Regions from separate parts of the Rhizobium sp. P28RR-XV genome, predicted to be linked through region 2. Evidence: riboswitches for the same ligand, from Rfam matches in the RefSeq annotation. Region 2 holds a riboswitch; each other region holds the start of a gene.
What was found. A riboswitch is a leader RNA that binds a small molecule or an ion and turns the genes downstream of it on or off. The one in region 2 is predicted to bind cobalamin.
Positions count from the first base shown of each region.

Region 1: linked by a shared signal. The riboswitch ahead of HGP12_RS09195 (ABC transporter substrate-binding protein) and the one ahead of HGP12_RS19005 (glycerophosphodiester phosphodiesterase family protein) in region 2 are both predicted to bind cobalamin.
Region 3: linked by a shared signal. The riboswitch ahead of cobU (bifunctional adenosylcobinamide kinase/adenosylcobinamide-phosphate guanylyltransferase) and the one ahead of HGP12_RS19005 (glycerophosphodiester phosphodiesterase family protein) in region 2 are both predicted to bind cobalamin.
Region 4: linked by a shared signal. The riboswitch ahead of HGP12_RS20805 (SRPBCC family protein) and the one ahead of HGP12_RS19005 (glycerophosphodiester phosphodiesterase family protein) in region 2 are both predicted to bind cobalamin.

Region 1 is NZ_JABAIG010000003.1:495,455-499,842, reverse strand. It holds gene HGP12_RS09205 (ABC transporter ATP-binding protein) at 1-411, opposite strand, end outside; gene HGP12_RS09200 (FecCD family ABC transporter permease) at 408-1,445, opposite strand; gene HGP12_RS09195 (ABC transporter substrate-binding protein) at 1,448-2,464, opposite strand; cobalamin riboswitch at 2,628-2,884, opposite strand; gene HGP12_RS09190 (GGDEF domain-containing protein) at 2,966-4,060, opposite strand.
Region 2 is NZ_JABAIG010000008.1:302,948-307,335, reverse strand. It holds gene HGP12_RS19015 (FUSC family protein) at 1-853, shown strand, start outside; partial or broken gene HGP12_RS19010 (hypothetical protein) at 970-2,207, opposite strand; cobalamin riboswitch at 2,368-2,586, shown strand; gene HGP12_RS19005 (glycerophosphodiester phosphodiesterase family protein) at 2,713-3,537, shown strand; gene HGP12_RS19000 (HU family DNA-binding protein) at 3,691-3,969, opposite strand; gene HGP12_RS18995 (hypothetical protein) at 4,325-4,388, shown strand, end outside.
Region 3 is NZ_JABAIG010000001.1:170,342-174,729, forward strand. It holds gene HGP12_RS00830 (cobyric acid synthase) at 1-93, shown strand, start outside; gene HGP12_RS00835 (chloride channel protein) at 115-1,911, opposite strand; cobalamin riboswitch at 2,092-2,491, shown strand; gene cobU (bifunctional adenosylcobinamide kinase/adenosylcobinamide-phosphate guanylyltransferase) at 2,633-3,157, shown strand; gene cobW (cobalamin biosynthesis protein CobW) at 3,163-4,212, shown strand; gene cobN (cobaltochelatase subunit CobN) at 4,222-4,388, shown strand, end outside.
Region 4 is NZ_JABAIG010000009.1:308,140-312,527, reverse strand. It holds gene HGP12_RS20815 (glycoside hydrolase family 25 protein) at 1-431, shown strand, start outside; gene HGP12_RS20810 (hybrid-cluster NAD(P)-dependent oxidoreductase) at 532-1,620, opposite strand; gene HGP12_RS20805 (SRPBCC family protein) at 1,623-2,867, opposite strand; cobalamin riboswitch at 2,964-3,168, opposite strand; gene HGP12_RS20800 (DUF6656 family protein) at 3,518-4,135, shown strand; gene HGP12_RS20795 (L-threonylcarbamoyladenylate synthase) at 4,194-4,388, shown strand, end outside.

The DNA.
Region 1 (4,388 bases), on a different contig from region 2:
CTGCCATAGTTGCCCGGCGCGGCCTTGCATGCCGACGCGGACGAGCGCATCGGAAACCGCCGCATCGTCGTGAGCGCTCCAGGATGACAGGGGCCCCCGATGCGGCGTACGGCCGAGGCGAACGACGTCCATCACGGTGACCTGGGTATCGGTCGTCGCCTGCTGTTCGACGAGCGCGATACGGCGGGCGATGTCGCCGCGCGAAATCGAGGCGATATCGCTACCGCCGAGCCGGATGACCCCGCTCTTGACCTTCCTCAACCGGCAGATCAGCCGCAGGAGACTGGATTTGCCCGAGCCGTTCGGCCCGAGAAGGCCGAGAACCTTGCCCTTTTCCACCGCCAGGCTGATGCCGTTGACGATCAAGGTATTGCCGGCCGCGAAGGTCACCGTGTCCACAGCGATGCTCATGCCGTCCTCCGGGCGCGATAGAGAATGATGGCGAAGGCGGGAGCCCCGAACAGGGCGGTGACCACGCCGATCGGCAGGATCTGCTGGGGAATGATGACCCTGGAGATGATATCGGCGCCGACCATGAAAATGGCGCCGGCAAGGGCTGCCGCCGGCAGCAGCCGGTCATGGCTTGGCCCTACGACGAAACGGGCGGCATGCGGGATGACGAGCCCGACGAAGCCGATCGAGCCGACGATGCTGACGACGGCGGCCGTCATGAAGGCCGTAACGCCAAGCAGGACGATCTGCGCGCGTCGCACCGCGATCCCCAAAGAGGCGGCCGCATCCGTGCCGAAGATGAAGGCATCGAGCACGCGGACATGCGCCATGCAGACGGCAAAGCCGAGAATGGCGACCGGCCCCGAAAGATAGACGTCCGGCCAGCGCACGCCGCTCAGCGAACCGAGCAGCCAGAACATCACGCCCCTCGCCTGCTCGGCATTGGCCGACGTGGTGACGATATAGGAGGTCAGCGCGTTGAAAAGCTGCGAGCCGGCAACACCGCACAGGATGATCCGCTCGCTCGTGCCGCCGACACCCGTCGCGAGCAGGCCGACGAACAGGAAAGCAACGATCGCACCCAGGAACGCTCCGCCGGAAAGCCCGAGAACGCCGTAGCCGAGCCCGAGGATCATGATACAGACCGCACCGGTCGAGGCACCCGCCGAAATGCCGAGCACATAGGGTTCGGCAAGCGGATTGCGCAACAGGGCCTGCAGGATCACGCCGCTCAATGCCAGGGAGGCGCCAGCGCTGGCGGCGACGAGCGCCCGGCTCAGGCGATAGTCCCAGACGATGCCCTGGTGAATCCGGCTCAGTTCGAAGCTCGTTCCGAACAGCCGGTTCGATACCGCCTTTGCGGTTGTCGACAACGGGATGGAAATCTCGCCGATCGACACCGCAAGGCTGATCATGAAGGCCAGAATCACGATGGCAGCCAGGGCAAGCGCCGGCAGCATCCACCATGGCCGTCGTTCTGCAGCAAGACGCATCTTCACCGCGCCAGGCCGAAGGACTTAATGCCCTTGGCCAGGATTTCGATGCCGTCGATGGTCCGAACGGTCGGGTTCATCGACTGGGCATCCATCAGAACGAAATGCTTGTTCTTGACGGCATCGAGCTGGCTGGTGACCGGATCCTTCTCGAGGAAATCGACCTTGACCTTCGGATCGTCGGCGGCATAGCGGCGGCGATCCATGGTGGCGATGACGATCACGGCCGGATTGGCCTGCATAATCGTCTCCCATCCGACCAGCGGCCATTCTTCCTCGGTCGTCACGACATTCCTGGCGCCGAGCGTCTTCAGGATATAGGCCGGCGCGCTGTTCTTGCCCGCGATGAAGGCGTCGCCATTGACTTCCTTGCTGGAGAACCAGAACACGATGGGAAGATCCTTGGTCCCTGCGCCTGAAATCGAGGCGACCGCATCCACTTCGCGCTTCTTCAGGTCTGCGATCAAGGCATCGCCGCGATCCTTAACGTCGAAGATGTCCGCGAGTTCATCGATCTCCTGATAGATCAGGTCCATCGTGAACAGTTCCTTGCGCACGCCGTCGCCGCCATCGGCATTGACCTTGGCGACGCAATCGGTCGGCGCGATATAGGTATTGATGCTCAGTTCGGAAAACTGCTCGCGCTTGCCGACGGAGCCCTGCGGACCGAAATGCCACTCGAATTCGGCCATGACCAGATCCGGCTCCTTGCCGACGACCGACTCAAAGCTCGGATCATTATCGGCAAGCCGCGGGATCTTGCCGTTGGCTTCGGCATATTGCGGCAGAACAGGGCCGACCCAGACGGCCGTTCCGGCGATCTTGTCGGCAAGGCCGAGCGAGAAGAGGATCTCGGTCATGCCCTGCCCGATCGAGACGATCCTGGCCGGGGCCTTCTGGAAGGTGACCTTCTGGCCACAATTATCGATGGTGAGGGGATATTGTGTCGCGGCAAAACCGGAAGCGGCAAACCCGCTCAGGCCGAGTGCAAATGTAATGGTCGTCAAAAAATGGCGCATGAACGATCTCGATAGGAGGGAAACTGGGCGGTATCAGCGCGATCGCGCTCAAAAAGACCGCCGCCGGTTGCGAGGATCCCAATCAAGACCGATAGATGTCTGAAAGTGTCGAAGGCTCAGGTCAATCATTCTCTCTGTCCCTTCCGGGCATCCCCGCCCGGCTGATTGGATCGTGATCGACGGCAGGTCTCCTGGCTCGCGGATATCTGACGATCATCTGCCTTCCCGCAAGCATGCTTGCAGTGGCATGGCTCAATGCCCTCGGAGGGAACCAGCAGGTTGGTCACTCCGGGATGATCGGCAATCCGCTTACAGTTGCGGGGGCAGCCACGGTCTAGGTCCCTTTTGGGTCGTCCTCACCGTGTTCCCTATTAATCCCCTCGGAGTCTTCCTTGGGGAACCGTCGCGTCCAGTTATGCTGGATGGCCCCTTCCCGTCAAGGACGCATGGATGCGATAAAGTAAGTGAGCGCAATCCCACAGCCCGCATCCATATAGCTGGCTAAGCGGCCTCGGCCAATTCCACGCGATTTCGCCCGCCGGCCTTGGCGCGATAAAGCGCCTTGTCTGCAGCCTCCAGCACATGCTTGAAGTCGGCCGTCGGCTCGTGGGAGCAGGCAATACCGATGCTGACCGTGACGCGGATGCTCTCCTGCTCGAACATCAGGATTGTCGCCTCGATATCCTTGCGGATTTTCTCCGCAACGGCGGTGGCGGCCTTAACATCGGTGTTCGGCAGCAGAACGACGATCTCTTCGCCGCCATAGCGCGCAGCAATGTCGGTCCTTCGGACAGTCTGCCGGATCACGTCCGCGACCCGCGCCAGGACCGTATCGCCGAAGGAATGACCCCAGCTGTCGTTGATCTTCTTGAAGTGATCGATATCGAGCATGATGATCGAAAACGGGACGCGCCTGATGCCGGCCTCCTTGCTGCAACGGTCGCCTTCCCGCTGCAGGACACGGCGATTGGGCAGCTTCGTCAGCGGATCGAGGCTTGCCTCGCTCTCGAGCGCGCGCTGGATGCCGATGCGATATTGCTCCCGCTCCAGCAGGTCCGAGAGAAGAAAGACACCGACTATATTGACGATCGTGACCGGAAGCGTTGCCGAGAGGAGAAGCTCGCGCGCGACCGCCCACGGCAGAAAGACGAGAACCACGAGCGATGTGCAGGTCGCCAGACCGAACAGCGCCGATCGCCTCCACCCCGTGCCGATCCACTGCCGCGGCAGGAGGCTGAGGACATAGCCCGCAAGCGCGACGATCAGGATCCCGGCAACGCCGCCGACGGCACCCATGCCGCCGACCAAGAAACGGAACAGGCCCATCATAACAGCCGCGACAATGGTCCCCAGGGGGCCGCCATAGACCGGCGTCAGGACGAGCAGGATCGAGCGGCCGTCCTGGATGACGCCCGGCATCCACTGGATCGGATCAGCCATCGACAGGATGCCGACCACGCCGAACAGCAATCCGACCGCAACCGATTTCAAAACGCCGCGATCGACGATCCGGATGACCCAGGAATAGGCGTAGACGATGATGGCCACCTGCCCCAGGACGCGTACCAGCGAAGGCAAATGCATTTCAATTCCCATGGCTATCCCCAATCTGCCCGAGGAGCCCCATCAATGGTACGCACCGGCCATAGTCTAAGTCAGCGCAGGATACCACGCGATCTCTATAAAATGGTTTACCGAGTCTCTCGCTCCCTGAGCGCGACGGGACGTCGCTGGAGGCGGGACAGGGGATCGAGTGCGGACCGGGGATGATGATCATTATCGTAATTGAACTTCGAAATTGATGCGTAGCGATGCCGTGGTGTCGGATACCGCAATCCGAGGAATTGCGCACTCAGGATCTTCGGGAGGTTATAAAATATCGAGGGAGCCTGTGGATCGCTCCTGCACGGAGCATGAATAATGG
Region 2 (4,388 bases):
CGGGGCAGTGCTTGGAGGTGTGGCGGTGTTCGTGACACCGCAGGAGCCGCTTGCTATCGGGATCGCGCTGATCTGCGTCGTCGGCTTTTCGAGCTTCGTGGCGGCGCGCGTGCCTCGCCTGCGCAATGCCGGGCTGACGGCAGCGATCGTCATGCTGACGCATTCCGCCGCCGTTCCCGTCGAAATCTTCGTGATCGACCGCATTGCCGAGATTACCTTGGGCGGTGTCGTGGGTGTACTCGCCAGCCTCTTCATCCTGCCGACGCGCTCGCGGACTATAGTGCTCGATCGCTTCGGATCGGCTCTCGACGTCGTGGCACAGATCTTGCGTACTCTTGCATCCGCGGTCGAAAAGGGCGAGCCGGTATCCGCCTCGGAAGCCAATATCGCGCTGCGCCAGTCCCTGATGGCGACGGAATCGCTCCTGACCGACGCTCAGCGCGAACGCGCCTTCTGGCTGACAAAAGAGGGAATTTCCGAGGCCATCCCTCGCTCGCTTTGGCGAATCCGCAACGACATGACCTATGTCAGCCACATCGTGGAAACGCCTTTCCCGCCGGCGATCGTCGAAGTGATCGGGCCGCAGGCGGGACGAGTGCTCGAGGCACAGGCCCGCTTCGCGGAAGCATGTGGCCGGGCGCTGCGTGCCGGCGGCGAGATCGATTCAGCGGTGCTTTCGGCTGGCGATGAAGCTTTCGAGGCCGCGTTTAGCGCTCTTCAACGTTCCGAAGCTGCTCAATCGATGGATTTTAGCGAAACAGGCCGCCTGTTTGGTCTCGATTTCACCTTGCGCCGCATGCGTCAGAATTTTCTCGATCTTGCCGATCGCATCCGCGAAAGCAAGGTCAGTTGAAGCGACGAGGCGGTTTCGGCATGACCTGGTCTCTCAACGCCCAGCGTAAGGGAGCCGGTCAACAAGACCGACTCCCTTTGCTCATTAGGAACGAAGAGGGTTTTGCGTTTCCGCTTTTAGTGAACCGCTCCCGATCCGCCAGCCGCAACGATCGCAAAGGGCTGCCCCTCGACAGCAATGCTGCGGATTTCCTTGAGCGACTGGCCGTCCACCAAGCGAATAAGGCCGTGACGTGGATCCATAATGGCGAGAAGGTCGCCGGCAATGGCTAGGCGCGGCCGGGGATCGCGCCAATGGCCGTCCTTGCTGTAGGGTTCGGTGACCGCCTCGGATTTCACGATTGCGCCTTTCACCACATCGAGAAGATGCAGACTACCATCCTCGGTGAGGATATAGGCATGCTGCGGCTTTGCCGGATCGAGCACGAAGTCGACGCGTCGTGTCGGCAGTTCGATCAGCTTGTAGGGCTCGACTGCGTTGTCTGGGTCGATCAGCACGACATTTTGCTCACCGTAATTGCCGAGGAAAAATTGCATGGAGGTGCCGCCGAGCAATGTCGATACCTTGCCTTTCGGGAGAGGCGCGTCATAGGCGAGCGTATCGAGCTTCGGGCCGTTGACACCGCCAGGGCGCGCGATGAGGACGCCTTCCTCGCAACCGAAGGCAACCAGCCGGGGGAGGTTGCCTCCCCGTGAAGGCCAGTGCAAGGCTTGATATCGCCGACCTGCTCGCCCTTTCGGTTGAGGACGCGCAAGCCGAGACGTGGTGGCAGCTCACCCTCCTTGACCGGTGCCTCCATGTTCGGCGCCGATACGAGAAGATGATTGCCCATCGGAACGGCAACGCCGTGGTGGGCGGCCATCGTCTCGAATGCACGGATGTCAGGTTTACCTTCTGCAAGACCGCTCTCGGACAGGAGGTCGAACTTGTCGTCGCGATCGTAGAAGATCGCGATATCATTGCCGTGCGTTACCACGTGCCTCGGCTTTTCACCCCTGATCGCAGCTGGAAGCAGTTTCGGTTCGGAAAGCTCGATGTCGCGATGTTCTCCGTGATCGGAGAGCGAGATGCCGGTCGCGATGGCGTGGACGACATTCTTTTCGCCCTGCACGGCAAAGACTGTTCGGCCGGACTGGCTGAGCGACAGCGCGGCATAGCCGTCAAGATCGAACCGACCGATCTCCTTACCGCTTGTCGCGTCAATCGCGCGGACGATCGGCAGGCTGTGATCGGCAACGAACAGCCGCCAGCTTTCCGTCTCGTTTTCGCTGTCGGCAAAAGAGGGAAACGGAAACAGCAATGTGCAGGCGAGCGACGAGGCTGCAAGGAAGATACCGGAACCTGTGCGTAGCATGGAAAATCCTTTATGTAATAACATTACATATGCAGCGTAATAAAATAACGCTGTGCTTGTCCAGCCCTTGCATGCACGCATCAAGCGAAATGAGCATCCATATCAGCATGGAAATCGATTGGGGGACTTCGAAGCGGTTGACGTAATTTTAACTCAGGCTACTATATATAGTGTTCGAGGTTCCCCTGATTCGCAAGAATTGGAGGCTAAGATGGGAATCCGGTCGGCAAACATGATGATTGCCAAGCCGGAGCTGCACCCGCAACTGTGAGCGGCGAGCATTCGTTTGACGAAGTCACTGAGGCCATGTGCCTTGGGAAGGCGAAACGAATGCGTCGACCCGCGAGCCAGGAGACCTGCCTTGAGCAATAACGATCACCGTTCTTAAACGCCGCTCGCAACGGCCGGCATTGCGCTTTGCAGATCTGTCAAAATCCCATGATACCCCGGCGGAGATGTCCGGTTTCGGGCGAATCGCGCGCATCCCGCGAGACGAGGACGTATCATGGACTATGCCGATTATATCGCCGATCCCTCGCGCGACTGCGCGATCGTCGTTCATCGCGGCATCTGGCGCGCCGCGCCGGAAAACAGCTTGCTGGCAATCGAGCGAGCCATGTCTGCCGGCTATGATGCCGTCGAGATCGACGTGCGATGCAGCAGCGACGGCGAGTTCTTTCTCCTGCATGACGATACGCTTGAGCGGACGGCCGGCCTCATCCAGGAGGCAGAGGGGCTGACGCTGCAGCAACTGTCGAGCCTGCACCTGCGTGACCGCAATGGCGGCGAGACGAACCGGATGACCGGAGAAAAGCTGCCGAGCCTGAAGGATGTCTTCGATCTCACGCGCGGCCGTGTTTTCCTGCATCTCGATGTCAAGCGCAGAGACATGATCCCCGGTGTGATCGCCTGTGCTCGTGCCATGGGCGTCGATCGGCAAGTCGATTTCTGGGGCGATCTGAGGACCCCGGACGATCTTGCCTGGATCCAGCACAAGGTATTGCCGGAGATGGTTCTCTTCATGGCGAAAACACGCCTCGGTTCCCAGGATGCGGAGAGCCAGCTCGATCTTCTATTTCAGCTCAACCCGCTGCTGTGCGAAATCTACTTCGACAGCTTGGACCAGCTTTCTGCTCGCAAGGCGCTTTTTGCTGACGCGGGCGTGCGCCTGTGGGTCAATACACTCGATTCCGTTTCCTGCGCAGGCTTTACGGATACCGCCGCGCTGCAGGACCCCGCGGCAATTTGGGGCCGCCTGATCGATGCAGGCGTCTCCGCCATCCAGACGGATGAGGCTGAGGCGCTGAGGACCTACCTCAAGGCTCGTTAGTCAGCTTTTCGATGTAATCATCCTGAACTGATCGCGCTGCGATAGCTCACGGTCGCGCAGCAGCGTTCGCCTTGATATGAAAACGCAAATGGCCGGCCCTAGCGGATAGAGCCAGCCATTTAACCCATCCAGCCTTTACGGCCAGGGTCGCGATTACTTGTTGAGTGCATCCTTCAGCGCCTTGGCTGGCGTGAAGGCAAGCTTCTTCGAGGCGGCAACCTTGATGGTGGCGCCCGTTCCCGGATTGCGTGCTTCACGTTCCGGCGTGTCCTTGACCTTGAACTTGCCAAAGCCAGGAATCGAGGTTTCGGCGCCGGAGGTCGCGGCTCCGGTGATGGCTCCAAAGACGGCTTCTACGATTGCCTTGCTCTGAACTTTGGTGAGCTTATGCTCCGCTGCAATTTGATCTGCGATTTCATTGGTAGTGGTCATGAGGCTTCCCCCGCATTGATGACGCCGGAATCATTTCCATTGCCGGTGACAGTTGTCACCTGGAGTTCTGCACGGAAAGGCCGAGAAAGCCGGTATTTCCACAATTTCCGACGTATTGAAGCCATTTTAGGCGCTTTACGTGGGTGTTTTCCCAGTCCAAGCACAAGTCGGATAGCCTGCGGGAGGACGGTTGGGGGCATCCGCAGACGCCTTGCGAATCTGCTGAAAATGCCGGAATCGGCGGCTCCAGCGCGTTTTCGCCAATCGGATGCGGGCCATGGCGGCGCAATCGAGGCTGGTCTTTCTCCGGACGGGTCTATAGAGCCTCGCTCACGATGTTTGAATGGGACAAGCAATGGAACATGAGATCAAGATAGGCAATCGCGGCGATTTCGGGCTCTGGGCCATCGAGCTCGCAA
Region 3 (4,388 bases), on a different contig from region 2:
TATCGCGCCGGCGTCGATGCGGCGCTGGACGACATTGCCGGGGAATTGGAGAGTGTGCTCGACCCTGCCTGGCTCGATAGCCTGGTTCGATAAAACCCCGGTCAGCGACTTGCTTTAGAGTTCACCCGAGACTTCCCGGCGGCGGCGGTCGAGTTCCTCGCTGTAGCGCCGCAGCGTATAGCTTTCGGTCAGCAGACCGATCACCCTGCGTTCGATCAGATCGTTGACGACGACGAGCGCTTCACTCTTGGTCTGGTCGAACATGGCGGCCGCTTGCTTGGCGTTCATCTGCGGCTGCAGGAATTCGTTGCGCAGCTGGATGAAATCGGAAAGCCCGTGTTCCTCGTCGTCCTTCTCGACCGGGCTCGCATAGACGTCGGGCACGAAGACCATTCCCGAATATTTATTGTTCTTGTCGATCAGGATGACGCGCTGGGCCGAGCCGATCGGAAAGTTCTTGCGGAACTCCTCGATGCTCATGTCGATGCTTCCCGTATGCACGTCGGGGCGCATCATGCGGGCGACCGTGAGATTGCGGATCCAGCCGACGTCGTGGGCGCTGCGGATGCTCTCGCCGCGCAGGTGGAAGCGCCATGTGGCGAAGGAGTAGCCGAAGGTGGTGCGGACCACGAGCGACGATGTGATGACGGCGGCCAGCACCAGGGCGGTGATCGGGAAGTCGCCGGTAATCTCCAGCGCCAGGAACGTCATCGTCAGCGGGCCGCCGATGATCGCGACGGCCAGCGAACTCATGCCGACCACGGCGTAGACGGCCGGCGTCAGCGTGTTGTGATCGAAATAGGGGGCGCAATAGGCGAAGATTTTGCCGAGAAGAGCACCCATGAACAGAGATGCGAAGAAAAGACCGCCTCTGAAGCCGGAGCCGATCGAGACTGCGGAGGCCAGCGATTTGAGGAGGAACAGCCCGACCAACGCCCCGATAGTCACATCCGTCGACAGGTTGAGATGCAGGGCGCCGTGCCCCGCCGACAAAACCTGCGGGGAGATCAGTGCCAGTGTGCCGACGACAAGGCCTCCGAGCGCTGGGCGGAAGGACGGCGCGATGGAACTCTTGCGCGCGAGCTCCTCGGTCCAGGCGACGCCCTGCATGATCAGGATGCCGACACCGGCGCAGAAGGCGCCGAGCAAAACTGCCGGCAGATAGTCGGCGGGGGCGATCGAGCCGATATGGCCGATATCGATGGCGAAGTCATCGCCGGCGAGCAGCCTCGCGATCATCGTCGATATCAATGCCGAGACGACGACAGGCGTCAGCGTCAGGATGGAGTAGGTGCCGATGATCAGCTCGAAGGCGTAAAAGGCGCCGGTGAGCGGCGCATTGAAGGCGGCGGCAATGGCGCCGGCGGCGCCGCAGCCGACGAGCATGCGCAGGTCCGCGCGGCGCATCTGCATCTTGTAGCCGAATTTGGAGGCGATGCCGGCCGCAAGCTGGGTGTAACCGGCCTCGAGCCCGACGGAGGCACCGAATCCATTCGAGATCAGGTTCTGTACGGCGACGAGGATACTATCGGTGAGCGACATCCGGCCGCCGTGCAGCGCATTGGCTTCGATCGGGTCGACCATCGGCTTCTTGCGTGTGCGCGACAATATATAGAGCAGGATACCGAGGATGATGCCGCCGGCGATCGGCGCGATGAACAGCACCGATTTGTCGGGAATCGCCACCGCCGCCGAACTCAGGCGCTCATAGTCGGTGATGCCGTAGATGAGGCTGTGAAGCTTGCGCGAGACGAAGCTCATCGCCGTCACGGCGCAGCCGGAGACTATTCCCACCAGCGCGCCGGCGAAAACAAGTCCCGATTCGCCACGGCGCAGCAATGCCCTGAACCGACCGAGATCGAATAGGGCCGAGAAGACGCCGAGGCGGCGTGGTTGGAATTTCTGCAACATGGGAAACGAACGATATGTTTTATTCGAATATGAGAGCTTACCCTCTATAGACTTCTAACATCAAAGAAATGCGGCAAAAAAGCCGCTGATTTTGCGGGAATATCGGGTCGATTTCGCAATCGGGACGCTGGGCGTCGCATCCATGCCCTTCATTGACTTGAACTCGGTGAAAGCCTAATCATTGCCGGCATAACGTATGGTTCCCGAGCGGCGATCTGTCGCATGGGATGAAAAGGGAATGTGAAGGGACGGACCCAATCCGGGCGTTCTCATCACAGCCGACCCCGCGACTGTAGAGCGGTCAGGGTCTTTCGTTCGGTTTGGGGTATATTCCGTCGATGGTTCGCATGGGGCGAACGAGGCGGGGCAGCGTAAAGCCGGAAAAGCCACTGGTGTGGCATCATGATCAACCGGGGCTGGACGCCTCCAATTCTACGAATCGTCCGCCTTTTCATGATGCATTGCCGGGAAGGCGAGGAAGACCCGCTGGCGCACGATCGGGGGCGACCGATTTCGGTCCGCCCCCGTCGCGGCGCCTTATCCGCGAGCCAGGAGACCTGCCATGCGTGCCGGGCGCAGAGCCCATTCCAGGAACGCCAGTTCCGCTGCCAGCACGGAGGTTGTCATGGCACAAGACGAGTTTTCGGCGTGTAGACGCCTGCTTTCCGGTATCGGCTTCATGATGTCGAGCCTCGCTGTTTTGCGGGAGCAGGAATAACGCATGTCCTCTTCGGCCTCCCGAGCTGTCTTCGTCCTTGGGGGCGCGCGTTCCGGTAAATCCCGATTCGCCGAATCTCTGGTTTTGGATACCGGTCTTGAGCGTCACTATGTGGCGACGGGGCAGGCGTGGGATAATGAGATGCGCGAGCGCATCGCCCAGCATCGTGCCGACCGCGGCGATCTATGGCAGACGCATGAGGAGCCGATCGATCTCGTTGCGCGGCTCGCCGCAATCGACGCCGAAGGGCGCGCGGTGCTTGTCGACTGCCTGACGCTTTGGGTGACCAATCTGATGATGGCGGAGCGTGATATGACGGCGGAGTTCACCGCTCTTACGGAATTCCTGCCGAAGGCGCGATCGCGGCTCGTTCTCGTATCCAACGAGGTCGGCCTTGGAATCGTGCCTGAAAATCGCATGGCTCGCGAATTTCGCGATCATGCCGGCCGCCTGCACCAGATGGTCGCGGCGGCAAGTGCCGAAGTTTATTTTATCGCAGCGGGCTTGCCGCTGAAAATGAAGGGCTGATCCATATGAACCAGGAAAAGATTCCCGCCACCGTCATCACCGGCTTTCTCGGGGCCGGCAAGACGACGATGATCCGCAACCTCCTGCAGAATGCCGGCGGCAAGAAGATCGCGCTGATCATCAACGAATTCGGCGATCTCGGCGTCGATGGCGACGTGCTCAAGGGCTGCGGCGCGGAGAACTGCACCGAAGACGATATCATCGAGCTGACCAACGGCTGCATCTGCTGCACCGTCGCCGACGACTTCATCCCCACGATGACGAAGCTCTTGGAGCGCGATGCGCGCCCGGATCACATCGTTATCGAGACGTCGGGCCTTGCCCTGCCGCAGCCGCTGGTCGCCGCCTTCAACTGGCCCGATATCCGCACCCACGTCACCGTCGACGGCGTCATCACGGTGGTCGATAGCGCCGCCGTTGCCGCTGGCCGCTTTGCCGACGATCACGATGCTGTCGAAGCCGCCCGCGTCGAGGACGACTCGCTCGACCACGAGAGCCCGATCGAGGAACTGTTCGAGGATCAGTTGACCTGCGCCGATCTGATCGTGCTGAACAAGACCGATCTCATCGATGTCGCTGGTCTTGGCCGGGTGCGCGCCGAGGTTGCTTCGCGCACCGCCCGCAAGCCGACGATCATCGAAGCCAAGAACGGCGATGTGCCGGCCGCCATCCTGCTCGGCCTCGGCATCGGCACCGAAGACGATATCGTCAACCGCAAATCGCATCACGAGCTGGAGCATGAGGACGGCACGCCGCACGATCATGACGAGTTCGACAGCTTCGTCGTCGAGCTCGGCCCGATTGCCGATCCGGCCGCCTTCATCGATGCGCTGAAGGGCGTGATCGCGGAACATGACGTGCTGCGCCTCAAGGGCTTCGGCGACGTTCCGGGCAAGCCCATGCGCCTGCAGGTGCAGGCTGTCGGCAGCCGCATCGACACTTATTTCGACCGTGCATGGACACCGGGTGAAGCGCGTGCGACCAGACTTGTGGTGATCGGCCTGCACGAGATGGACGAGACGATCGTACGCAAGGCGATCGAAGCGTTGGTCTAAGGCAAGTCCATGCATCTCCTCCTAGCTCAGAAGGGAACGATCAGCGACGGCGAAGAGGCGATCGACCTCGGCCAATCGCCGGCTGACATTCTCTTTCTGTCGGCCGCCGACACCGAGCTTGCGGCGATTGCCGCAGCGCACGGCGAGGGCGGCCGCTCCCTTCGGCTTGCGAGCCT
Region 4 (4,388 bases), on a different contig from region 2:
ACATCGCCGATCATCGGGACACCTATCCGCTGCTGTCGCGGCTCCCCTTGTGGTACGCGCGTTACAAGCCCGATGTGAAAGGCACTTTCCCGCTCGGCAACTGGGACAGCTATGCCATCTGGCAGTTCGCTTCTTCGGACAATTGCTCCGAAAAGAGCTGTCCCTATCGCGTGCCGGGCACGCTCACTGATATCGACGTCAATGTCGTGCCGATGACGCAAGTTCAGCTCGCGAAGGTCTGGCCGCAGGGCGATCTCCTGCCGGCCAAGCCGCTGCCCGCGCCCGATCTGATGATCGCACAGGCGCCGACATGCAACGGGCCGCGACAAACGCTGGTTTCGCTCATGGTCGACGTCGACCCAGTCGTCACGGCGTCAACGCCGCAATCGAAGCCGGTCGAGATCAACGAGCTGAACTACCAGGATTTTTAAAGCGCGCCGTAATCTTTCAGATTCGCCTTTCGCGCTTTGGGTCTTTGATTTTGCGCATGTCGTTACCGCAAAACCGCTGCGCAATTTTGCGCGACATGCTTTAGGCCTCGACCTGGACATCCGTCTTCGGACGGGAGCAGCAGGCGAGGATATAGCCCTCTTCGATCTCGTCATCGAGGATGCCGCCATTGTGGCTCATCTCGACTTCGCCCGAAAGCTTCATCACCCGGCATGTGCCGCAGAGCCCCGACTCACAGGCCGCGCCGATGCGAACGCCGGCGCCTCGCGCGGCCTGAAGCACGGTCTGCCCCGCCGCGCAAACGACATCCTTGCCGGCCATGGTGAAGCGGATCGTCGTTGCGGCCTCACCCGATGCATCGTCGGAAACCTCCGCAAGCGGCGTTGCCGCATTCGCCGGCTGGAAGCTCTCCTGATGGTAGCGCGACATGTCGAAGCCATGCGCCTCCAGCATGGAGCGCACGGCATCCATGAAGACTTCCGGGCCGCAGCAGAAGATGGTCCGATCCATGAAATCGGGCGCCAGCAGGCCGATCTTCGCCTTGTCGATGCGGCCCTTCAATCCGGACCAGAGATCGGTGCGGCCACAGCCCTCGACGATCAAGCCGAGATTGAGGTTCGGCATGAAACGGGCGAGATATTCGAGCTCGGACCGGAAGATGATGTCGGCCGGGCCGCGCGAGCAATTGACGAAGGTAATATCCGACAGCGGTGCGGTATCAGCCATGTAGCGCGTCATCGACATCATCGGCGTGATGCCGGAGCCGGCGGAGACGAACAGATATTTTTCGCCGGGATGACGGATATGGCTGAAATCGCCGAGCGGACCGAACGCCTTGATGCGCATGCCCGGCTTCAGGTTCTCGAACATCCAGCGGGTGCCGATGCTGTCCTTCTGTGCCTTCACCGTCACGGCGACCGAGAAGGGCCGCGATGGCGTCGACGACAGCGTATAGGTGCGCATGACCGGCTCCGGAGCCGTCGGCAGCTCCAGCGTCACGAACTGGCCCGGCAGATAGCGGAACCAGTTGTCCTTGTCGGACCGGAACGTGAAGGTCATCACGTCGGGCGCTTCGGGCGTTGCCGAGAGGCATTCGAGCAGATGCTGCCTGTCGCTCCAGGGCTGCATCTGGTCGAGGTGGCGGTGCGGAAGGGAGACGGTCATATTCATGCTCAGGCAACCGCCGACAGCTTGGCCTGGTCGCCTTGCAGCCGGTTGATCATGAACGTCGTGTACCATTCGACGAACTGCATGACGCCGCCTTCATGGATTTCCGAATAGGGGCCGGGCTCATAGGCCGGCGAGCGGATACCAAAGGCATTCTCCTCGACGATGCGGCGGTCCTGATCGTTGGTTTCGGTCCAGACGTGCGTCAGCTCCTCGAGATTGTAGTCGACGCCCTCGACGGCATCCTTGTGGACGAGCCACTTCGTGGTGACGGCGGTTTCGTCGGCGCTGATCGGCAGGACGCGGAAGGAAATCGCATGGTCGCCGAGGATGTGGTTCCACGTCGTCGGGTAATGGAACAGCAGCATCGTGCCGATGCCGTTGATCGTCACATCCGGCGAAAGCGGCCGCCTGACGGCGTTCTGGCCGGACATGGTGTAGCTCTCGGCCCCCTCGATCAGCGGCATGCGCGCGGCGCGGAACTGTCCATCCGGCGAGATCTTGAACTCGCTCGGCAGGCCGGCCGCTTCGCAGCGCTGCCAGTGTTCGGTGATGACGGGGTCGTTCATCGCGCCCTGCACGCCGGTCACGGTCGGCGCTTCCGGGAAAGTGCGGCAAAGTTCGGGATGATTGGCCGCGCAATGGTAGCATTCGCGGTTGTTTTCCCAGACGAGCTTCCAGTTCCCCTTCTCAATGATGGTGCTCTGGAAGGCAACCTTGGCTTCGCTGATGCGATGCGGTGCCATGTAAGGTTCGATCGCGGCGCGAACCGGCTTGAAATCCGGCGCGTTCTGCGCGAGGCAAATGAAGATGTAGCCGCCGACGCTTTCGCAATGAACCGGCTTCAGCGAATGCTGGCTCTTGTCGAAATCCTCGGCCATCTGGCGGGCAAAGAGCAGAGAGCCGTCGAGCTCGTAGGTCCACTGATGATAGGGGCAGACAAGCTTTGCCGAGGAGCCGCGCTCGGTCGTGCAGACGCGCGAGCCACGATGGCGACAGCTATTGTGAAAGGCGCGGATGACCTGATCGCGGCCGCGGACGATCACGACTGGATAGTCGCCGATCTGGACGGTGAAATAATTGCCCGCGCGCGGCACTTCGCAATCATGGCCGATAAACAGCCAGTCGCGATAGTAGATCGTCTCCATATCGAGCTTGAAGTAGTCCGGATCGGTATAGAACGGTTGCTCCAGGCTCAAACCTGTCCGGTGGTTCTTCAATTGCCGCAGAACTTTGCTGCCAATATCCATTTGCCTATCCTTCGCAGTACCAGGAAACGGGCGCAGGACATGCGTGGCTGGTTGAAGACAGCCCAAAGCAATGCCCCGACCGCCCGCCGCGGTCAGTAAACCATATGTGCCCAAGGCTGGTTTCCGGGCTCTGGAGCGGCCCTGTTTCCAGGGCCCCATGGCACCTTCCCAGGTCGATCGACCCAGTGGCTTTATTCGCCATGCCTTACTCCACTACCGTTGCGGGGGCAGCGCCGGATTTTGACCGGCTTCCCAATTCTCCGTCTCCCTAGCAGACGGCACCTTGAGATTGATTTCATCATATCCCTCGGCCCGATCGGCCGCTGTGCTGCAATGCGACATCGGCTTCGAAATTGACGACAGACGGAACCGGACGATGGGACGGTTGCCTGTCGTTACAATATGGAGAGACAATTCAATCTCTTAGGCGCTTGCATGGGAGATGGCCCGCGCATCGCATGCGCATTCCGCCAATGGCGCTTTATCTTGATTGCGACAGATCCGCGAACGGCTGATAATCAGGGGAATGATTGGGCGGCGGAGAGCGACGGCAGAGCCGCCATCGAGAGCCGTCGCTCCGGCGCGATTAAGCTCGGCTCAAGCTCCATGATCCATCATGACGCCCAGAGAGTTTTATAGCGAGATCCGGCATGGCCAAACTCAGATATTTCGACGCTGGGAAGCCCGCCGAGCCCGAACCGGCGCCAGCGGTATCGACGACGGGGTACAGCGAATTCCTGCGTACCGGCCGCATCAACCGCAACAGGCCGCATTGGCTGGCGGAAGAGCGGGAATACCTCAGCCATGAGCAGGTGGCCGAGCGCACGGCGCTGAAGCTGCGGGACGCCGGTGAAAAGACCCATGACCGGCTCAACAATTTCCACAAGTCCATCCGCTTTCCGAAACTCATTTTTCATCACACGCTGAAGGACACGCCGCATCTCGGCTATTGTCACGTTACCGCCGCGCGGACCCAGTTCGCACGATATGAGGAAGTGAACTGGGCCTTCTATATCGCCAACTTCTTTGCCCGAATCGGCCAGGAAGAAAACTTCTTCGAAGACATCAGCCTGAAATATTCGCGGATGTATTTCGCCGTTGCCATCCATCCGGACAGGCAAGCGGAAGATAAGAAGCTGACGATCAATCGCGACATTCGCGGCAACGGCGTGCTGTTCCACACTCACGATCCGCAGATCGCCATCCGCAATGTTCTCCTGCTCGGCGCGCGCAACGAGCAGCTTCGCGACATCATTCGCCAGCTTTGACGATTGATCCGAAAACTCGAAGAGCATAAGAACGGCCTGAACTGCAAGTAGGCAGGCCATGGCACGACACATAGATATTCTCGAACATCCGCAAACGGCGATAGAGGTTGCGACGGTAACGCTTGCCGAAGGGCTGCCGATCGGTCTGCCGACGGAGACGGTCTACGGTCTCGCCGCCGATGCCACCAATCCCACAGCCATTACCCGGATCTACGAGACGAAGGGGCGGCCGCGCTTCAACCCGCTGATCTGC